Regions from separate parts of the Weizmannia agrestimuris genome, predicted to be linked through region 2. Evidence: a T-box and tRNA genes for the amino acid it is inferred to sense, from the RefSeq annotation. Region 2 holds a T-box; the other holds one or more tRNA genes.
What was found. A T-box is a leader RNA that pairs with one kind of tRNA and senses whether it is charged. The one in region 2 lies ahead of thrS (threonine--tRNA ligase), so its partner is inferred to be a tRNA-Thr.
Positions count from the first base shown of each region.

Region 1: it has a tRNA-Thr gene. The T-box ahead of thrS (threonine--tRNA ligase) is inferred to sense a tRNA for this amino acid. The anticodon was not compared.

Region 1 is NZ_CALPDC010000009.1:17,989-22,205, reverse strand. Features, by position in the region: gene NFR98_RS05915 (MMPL family transporter) at 1-225, shown strand, start outside; gene NFR98_RS05910 (5'-nucleotidase, lipoprotein e(P4) family) at 1,081-1,866, shown strand; tRNA gene NFR98_RS05905 (tRNA-Ser) at 1,915-2,005, opposite strand; tRNA gene NFR98_RS05900 (tRNA-Thr) at 2,024-2,096, opposite strand; gene NFR98_RS05895 (acyl-CoA dehydrogenase family protein) at 2,237-3,373, shown strand; gene NFR98_RS05890 (hypothetical protein) at 3,418-3,561, shown strand; gene NFR98_RS05885 (hypothetical protein) at 3,940-4,158, shown strand.
Region 2 is NZ_CALPDC010000004.1:13,126-17,342, reverse strand. Features, by position in the region: gene NFR98_RS03325 (MFS transporter) at 1-619, opposite strand, end outside; gene thrS (threonine--tRNA ligase) at 731-2,653, opposite strand; T-box leader at 2,777-2,999, opposite strand; gene NFR98_RS03315 (putative sporulation protein YtxC) at 3,115-3,951, opposite strand; gene dnaI (primosomal protein DnaI) at 4,077-4,217, opposite strand, start outside.

The DNA.
Region 1 (4,217 bases), on a different contig from region 2:
GCGGTCGTTATTTTAGGCGGCACATTTGCCACGCTGATGCCTTCAGGAATGCTGCTGCTGGCTGAATTGGCGATCGCCGTCATTACCGGCCTTGTCGTGCTTTGCTTCATCCTATTGCCATTCTTTCTGCCAGGCATGATCGCCTTGCCGGAAGCCTTGGAAAAAATATTTTCGGACAAAAAGAAAGAAAACTTGGAGCTGGAGAAAGAATCATCCAAGCGATAATGAAAAAAGCAGCCGCTTATCCAAATTGGGAAAGGGCTGCTTTTTTTGCTGGCACGGTTTTAGATCGAGGCGGAGGAAGCAGGTAACCTTTTAGCTAAAGTACGGTAAAGAGATGGTAAGTGAGCAAACAGGCCAACTATTTTTTTGAAAAGTGAGCATAAAACGAGTATAGGTGAAGGAGCGGGCGCAAAAACTGGTGTTTCTTAACGTAGAACGGGTCTAAGTGAAGGAAGCGCGGGAAAAAATTATTGTTTCTTAACGTAGGACGCGCCTATGTGAAGGAAGCGGGCGAAAATTCCGTTGTTCCTTAACGTAGAGCGCGCCTACGTTAAGGAAGCGAGCAAAAAACGCAGTGTTCCTTAACATAGAGTGCGTCTATGTTAAGGAAGCGGGCGCAAAAGACGTTGTTCCTTAACGTAGAACGGGTCTAAGTGAAGGAAGCGCGGAAAAAACGCCGTGTTTCTTAACGTAGAACGGGTCTACGTTAAGGAAGCGGGCGAAAATTCCGTTGTTCCTTAACGTAGAACGGGTCTGAGTGAAGGAAGCGCGGAAAAAACGCGTTGTTTCTTAACGTAGGATGCGTCTAAGTGAAGGAAGCGAGCGAAAAATCTGGTGTACCTTAACGTAGAAGGGGTCTACGTTAAGGAAGCGGGCGAAATTCCGACAAACAATGTACGTAAACGCCCATATCACAAAAAATACATGCCAGCGGAAGAATGAAAATCCCGTCGTAAATCAGAATAGACCGCTTCGAAGTGCCTAACAACCCCCGTGAAAGATGCCATTTTAGCATGTATCAATTTCCGGGGTTCCCTTATACTAATCGTAAAAGCATTTTAGAAAGAAGGGGCAAGCATGAACTATTTTGCAGGGTTGCTAATTGTCTTTGCGCTGGTGCTTGGAAATGCGGGGTGCTCTGCTGAAGGCGGCAAACAAAACCGGGAAGCTGCCGTCATGAAGACGGTTCCGGTTACGGGCTGCACGGCAAAGCAAAAAGCGGAACAGACCAAAATGGGGGTTGCCTGGTACCGGACATCCGGGGAAGCAAGAGCGCTCTATTATCAAGGATACAATATCGGAAAACAGCGTATTAAGGAGAGCCTGAAAACTAAAGTAAAAAAGAAGCGGGCCATCGTGCTGGACCTCGATGAAACGGTGCTGGATAACGGACCCTACTTATCTTATATGGCAGAAAAAGGCATTTCGTTTGGCAGCGGCTGGGGGACATGGGTGAAAAAAGCAAAAGCAAAACCGCTCCCGGGGGCACTTTCCTTTTTAAAATATGCCGATAAAAAAGGAATCGATATTTATTACATTTCAAACCGGGACGAAAAATATATGGATGCCACCCTTCGCAACTTGAAAAAAGAAGGGATCCCGCAGGCCGTCCGTTCCCATGTGCTGTTGCAAACAGGAACAAGCAGCAAAGAAACGCGCCGGCAAGTTGTTGAAAAGGACCACGACATCATTGCCTTGTTCGGTGATAATCTGGGTGACTTTTTTAAGACATTTGACGGAAAAGGAAACAAGGCGCGCAGCCTGGAAGCAGACCGTTTCCGCCATGCATTTGGCCGCAAATTTATCGTATTCCCGAATCCGGTTTACGGGGATTGGGAGCATGAATTGCCATGTGGTTCATAAACGCAAAAAAATTCCGGAGTTCTCCGGAATTTTTATATGCACTATGTATGGCGGAGAAGGTGGGATTTGAACCCACGCGACGGTCACCCGCCCTAACGCATTTCGAGTGCGTCCCCTTCAGCCGCTTGGGTACTTCTCCATATGAAAAAAAGAAAGATGCTGGTGAGAGGACTCGAACCTCCGACCCCTTCATTACGAGTGAAGTGCACTACCAACTGTGCTACACCAGCATGGAATCAATCAGGACAATGTAAATTATATTATAATAAAATCCGGATTGCAAGAGGAAATTTAAAAAAAGTGTTGTAATGTTTTTCCGGCATGTTTCCGGTAAAATAAGAGAAAAGATGTTTCCGGGGGAGGAAAGGATATGGATTTTTTAAAAGCCTCAACGTTGGAGGAAAAACTGGACCTAATTCAAACGCTTGCCGGCCCGTTTTCCGAAAGGGCGGCTGCCAATGACTTGGAAGGACGGTTTGCTTTTGAAAATATTCAAGATTTAAAAGAAACAGGCTATACAAAGCTGACTGTGCCACAAAACTACGGTGGGGGCGGCATTTCGCTGTATGAGCTTGTCCGCCTGCAAGAGGCCATCGCGGTTGCGGACGGGTCGACTGCCCTTTCCATTGGATGGCATATGGGGATTTTAATGCATTTGTCCGAAACAAGAACATGGAACGGGCAATTGTTTGAACGCATTTGCCGTGCGGCAGCAGGGGAGGCCGCCCTCATCAACACTTGCGCAACAGAAGCGCAAACGGGCAGCCCGACGCGCGGTGGCATGCCGGAAACAACGGCAACGGAAAAGAACGGCGAATGGGTGTTAAACGGGAGAAAAACTTTTGCCACCATGTCTCCGGTGCTCGACTTTTTTATCATTACCGCAACGATTCCGGAAAAAGAAGCGGTTGGCAGTTTTGTCGTTCCGCGGGATACGGCTGGCCTCTCCATCGTCGAAACATGGGACAGCATTGCTTTAAGGGCAACCGGCAGCCATGATGTTGTGCTGGAAAACGTCAAAGTCCCGCTTGCGAACCTGGCGGAGATCCAGACGAAAAAGAAGGAGCCGGCCGGTTATCTGCTCCATATCCCTGCCTGTTATTTAGGCATTGCCGAGGCAGCAAAACGGGAAGCGGCTCGCTTTGCTAAATCGTATACGCCGAACAGCCTGAACCATCCGATTGCGGAACTGCCGGCTATCCGCCAGAAATTCGGTGAAATCGAGCTGAAATTGATGCAGGCGCGGCATTTTCTGTATTCGGTTGCGAAAATGTGGGATGAAGCCGGAGCAGAACAAAGAAAAGAGATGGGCCCGGAACTTGGGGCAGCGAAAATGGCGGTTACGAATCATGCGATAGAAGCAGTTGATTTAGCGATGCGAATCGTAGGTGCCAGAAGCCTGTCCGAAAAAAGTCCGCTGCAGCGCTATTACCGCGATGTCCGCGCCGGGCTCCACAACCCGCCGATGGATGATGCCGTCCTTATGCAGCTCGGCGCGCGTGTGTAAAATCAAAAAGCATCCGATGGTCTAAACAGCGGGAAAACAGAATTGTGGATCTGGCCATGAGGATAGTCGGCGCCCGCAGCCTTTTTCAAAAAAGCCCGCTGCAGCGCTATTACCGTGATGTCCGCGCCGGGCTCCACAACCCACCGATGGATGATGCCGTCCTTATGCAGCTCGGCGCGCGCGTGTAAAATCAAAAAGCACCCGATGGTCTAAGCAGCCGGGAAAAAAGGGGGGGCGCAAAGCAGCAAAGCGCCGCCGCTTTTTTTCGTCCCGCTTTGTCGCTGTCGCTAAAAAGCGGCAACTGCTGATATTGCACTGTTGCCGCTCCATGGCTCGCTTACGTTCTATGATGTACGGGTAAGCCCGTACGTTTTCATCCAGCCATTTTTCAAGGATTTTCCTGATAGTTTCCGGGGTGGTTTTCGGCTTGCGGGTGTAAGACAGCAGGCCGTTTGTTTCCTGCTCGACATCTGCAAGCTGCGTATAACAGAAGCCTCCTCCTTATCAAAACGTATTATAATAAAAAAATAAAAATTTAGAAATAATTTATTGTCGAGGTATTTTTTATGAGAAAAATCTATGAATTCATGAGTAAAGATGAGAAGAAGAAGGCTATATCTTTGCTTACTAAAGATATAGATGAGCTAAAGAAGGAACAAAAACTAGAAGATGAAAAGGGATATCCCCGAGTAGTAAAAGACGCAATAGAAGAAACAATCCAAAGGTACATAAAAGATATGGAGTATTTAAAAGATGATTTAAAAAAAGAAGAGAAAAAATCTTAAATCAGTTATTACAGCAGTGGATCGCATTGGAATGGTAAATGATTGTACTGAGGCTGTAT
Region 2 (4,217 bases):
TGTACGCCTGCCATTCTTCCCGTACGCTCCCGGTTTGCTTGCTTCTTTTTACCTGTACTTTTAAAAACAAAAACAGAATGGATGAGAGTATAAAAAGAAGCGAATTCATCCCGAGCACCATCGACATCGAGAAAGCGGCGAGGATAAACCCGGCAATCCCATTAAAGAAAAAATCCGAACCCTTATATGCAATGGACATGAGTGAATTGGCCTTGACGAGATCTTTCTTTTCCACGGCTTTCGGCAATAATACGCTTTCTAACGGGTAAGTCAGTTCCGATAAAAACGAAAGAACCGGGATGGAAAGCAACAGCAGCCAGACATTCATGATTCCATACTTGCTTAAAACAACAAGAAGAAGCAGTAAGCCGGCTTGTAAAACGCTTGCTGTAACCAGCAATTTTTTTGCATTTATTTTGTCAAGAACCGGGCCGTAAAATAAGCTCAGCACCTCTGTCAGCGAAAATAAGAATCCGGCAAATCCGGTATAGACCGTCGAGTTCCCCCCTAATTTTAAAACCATCCACATCATGGCAATATAATAAACACTATCCCCAATATTGGTGAACAGCCTGCCAAAAAACAACGCATTAAAATGACGATTCCGAAATAAGTGCATTGGGCTCCGTCCCCTTCCCCTGTGCCAACCCATTTTTTCCTCTATTATATAATAAAAAGCACCCTGCAAACCTTTTTGTGGTCCTTTAGGGTGCGTGATTTCTTGTCTGTTTTACCGTTTTATTTCTTCTTTTATCTTGCTGAGGAATGTGTCCACCGGCACCGTTTCCGTTTGTTTCTCGCCGTATTTGCGAACATTGACCGCATTGTCTGTGGCTTCCTGGTCGCCGACAACGAGCGCGTACGGGATTTTTTGCACTTGGGCTTCACGGATCCGGTAGCCCAATTTTTCATCGCGGGCATCAAGTTCAGCGCGGACCCCTTCCGCCTTGAGCGCTTCTTGGACTTTCCGCGCATAGTCATAATGGGCATCCGGTGATACCGGGATCACTTGTACTTGAATCGGCGCAAGCCATGTCGGAAACGCCCCTTTGTATTCCTCGATTAAATAAGCGACAAACCGTTCCATTGTCGAGACAACGCCGCGATGGATGACAACCGGGCGGTGCGGCTTACCGTCTTCCCCGACATACGTCAGGTCAAACCGTTCCGGGAGCAGGAAGTCAAGCTGCACGGTTGACAATGTTTCGTCTTTGCCAAGCGCCGTGCGGACCTGGACGTCGAGCTTCGGGCCGTAAAATGCGGCTTCGCCTTCCGCTTCGTAATAGTCAAAACCAAAATCATCCATCGTTTCTTTCAGCATCGCCTGTGCCTTGTTCCACATTTCATCATCATCATAATACTTGTCCGTATTTTCCGGGTCACGGTACGACAGGCGGAACGAGTAGTCGGTAATGTTGAAATCTTTATATACCTCAAGAATCAGTTCGACCACGCGCTTGAATTCTTCTTTAATCTGGTCCGGACGCACGAAAATATGGGCATCATTCAATGTCATGCCGCGCACCCGTTGCAGGCCGGAGAGCGCACCTGACATTTCATAACGGTGCATGAGCCCGAGTTCGGCAATCCGGATCGGCAATTCGCGGTAGCTGTGGATCGTATTTTTATACACCATCATATGGTGCGGGCAGTTCATCGGACGCAACACGAGTTCTTCATTGTCCATTTTCATGACCGGGAACATATCTTCCTGGTAATGGTCCCAGTGGCCGCTCGTTTTATACAGGTCCACGCTGCCAAGCACCGGCGTATAGACGTGGTCATAGCCGAGTTTGACTTCCTTGTCGACAATATACCGTTCAATGGTGCGGCGGATCGTTGCGCCTTTTGGCAGCCAGAGCGGCAGGCCTTGTCCGACTTTTTGCGAGTTCGTGAAAAGTTCGAGTTCTTTCCCGATTTTCCTGTGGTCGCGTTCTTTTGCTTCTTCCAGGAATTTCAAATGGGCTTCGAGATCTTCTTTCTTGAAGAAAGCCGTCCCGTATATGCGCTGCATCATTTTGTTGTTGCTGTCGCCGCGCCAGTATGCACCGGCAATGTTTAATAACTTGAATTCCTTAATTTTTCCGGTTGATGGCACATGGACGCCGCGGCACAGGTCAACAAATTCGCCCTGTTCATAAACCGTGACCGTTTCGTCCGGAATCGCATCAATCAGTTCAAGCTTGTATTCATCATGTGCAAATATTTTTCTGGCTTCGTCACGGGATACGACTTTGCGGACAATTTCAAGATTTTCCGCAACAATTTTTTTCATTTCCTTTTCAATTTTCGGCAAGTCTTCCGGCGTGAGTGACACTTCAAGATCCATGTCGTAGTAAAATCCGTTTTCAATTGCAGGGCCGACACCAAACTTGACATTGCCGTACAGGCGGCGGACAGCCTGTGCCATCAAATGTGCCGTGCTGTGGCGCAAGATTCCGAGCGCATCTTCATGCTCAGGGGTGACGATTTCAATTGCGCCGTCTTCTTCAATCGGTGTGCGCAAATCGAGCAGTTTGCCGTTCAGTTTGCCGGCGAGCGCCTTTTTCCTGAGGCCCGGGCTGATCGATTGGGCAATCTCTTCCGTTGTTGTTCCAAATGGAAATTCCTTTAAAGCACCATCTGGAAAAGTGATTTTTACGATCTCTGCCATATGTCCCACTCCTTTAAAAATTAAGCTGTCACGCGGGCGGCCTGCACGAGGCTGCTTTTTGCAGGCATCCGTACGAGCACGTCCGCACGAAAACACAGCCAAAAAATAAAAAACCCGCCCCCGGCAAGGGACGAGTTTTGTACACGCGGTTCCACCCTCATTTCCGCACGTCTTTACGCGCGGCTTGAGTATGATAACGGAAATATCCGTCAGCCGCTACTGATTTTGTTCACGACTGAAGTTCGGAGGCGGTAAGCATCCTGTCCGTGCCGGAAAGCTTGCAGCCTGAGGCTTTCCTCTCTGAAAGGCGGTAACAGAATCCTGTTGTCCTCGTCATCACATTGACTTTTTCATTTCCAATTGATTATGTAAGTAATTATAGAAGTTTGCAATGAAAAAATCAAGGGATGGCGATTGATTTTATTGCCGTGCTGCATTTGCCCCCGGTTCAAGCCCCCTTTTTATTCACTGGCGGCGAATTGATCGTGCATAAAATGCATCCGGCTTTTCACGGCCACCCGTTCTTCAAAAATATTGCATATCGTACGAATCAAAGCCTGGTCCGGCGTATCCGTATAAATTTCAATCCGGCTGGGCGCAATCGATAAAAGCGGTGCAATTGTGACTGAGTCAATATAGACAGGGTGGTTGGACAGAAGCCTGCGGTCAATCAATCCGTTCAGTTCTTCCCTCGTCATTTCCCGGAATTGGCCGTTGTAAAATTTCACCTGTTCCCCGAGGCAAAGCTTTATTTTTTCCCTTTTTGGTTCTTTTTGCTTTAAGTAATCCCTAAGGCTTTGCACAAAAATCTGGTATTCCTGTTCCATTTTGTATTCGTCAATCGCAATGCCGATGTATCGGTCAAGACAGTCAAAATAGCCTTTTAAGCGGAACGTCAGCACGGAAGCGAGCGGCAATGTGCACGATTCGCCAACCAGCGGTGCGACCGCTCCTTCAATAGCGGCGCGTTCGTCGATCTCACCCGCCAGATCCGTCAGCTCCGGCCGCTCTCCTTTCAGCATGCCGTCTACGATTTCGAGTATCCGGTTTTGCTCTTCTTCCGCCTGAAAAAAATAGGCTTGTTTCAGTTGGTTACAAATCCACTCGTTTCTTTTTTTCTTCATGATGAAATTTGCAACGGCTGCCTGCAGTTCCTGTTTATTGCCGGCCGCTTCCACAACATAATGTATTTTCCCATGCAGCACTGCTTCCCGGATTTTCACAGTGCGCCGTTTTTCCTTTGCAAAATATGCTTTTATCCATAATGCATCATCCTTGTCCCTGATCAGGAATTCCAATCCAAGCCCCCCCTGTACGGTAAAACATTCTCGTTTGCTTTACCTTATGTATATGAAGCGGCATCAGCAAATAGAAGACGGGAAAGCGTTACGAAATGAAAAAGGCGGGCCCCCTCATGCAAGGGTCAGGCCCGCTGGTTCGGCCCCTCCATCCGGACAGGGGCGCTTAAATATTTGATGCGCTCGAGAATGCGCGCTGCTTTCAATTCTTCCTTTTCCCCGCGCTGGGTATAAGTGAAATGGTACTCTAAATCCTCATAGCTGAA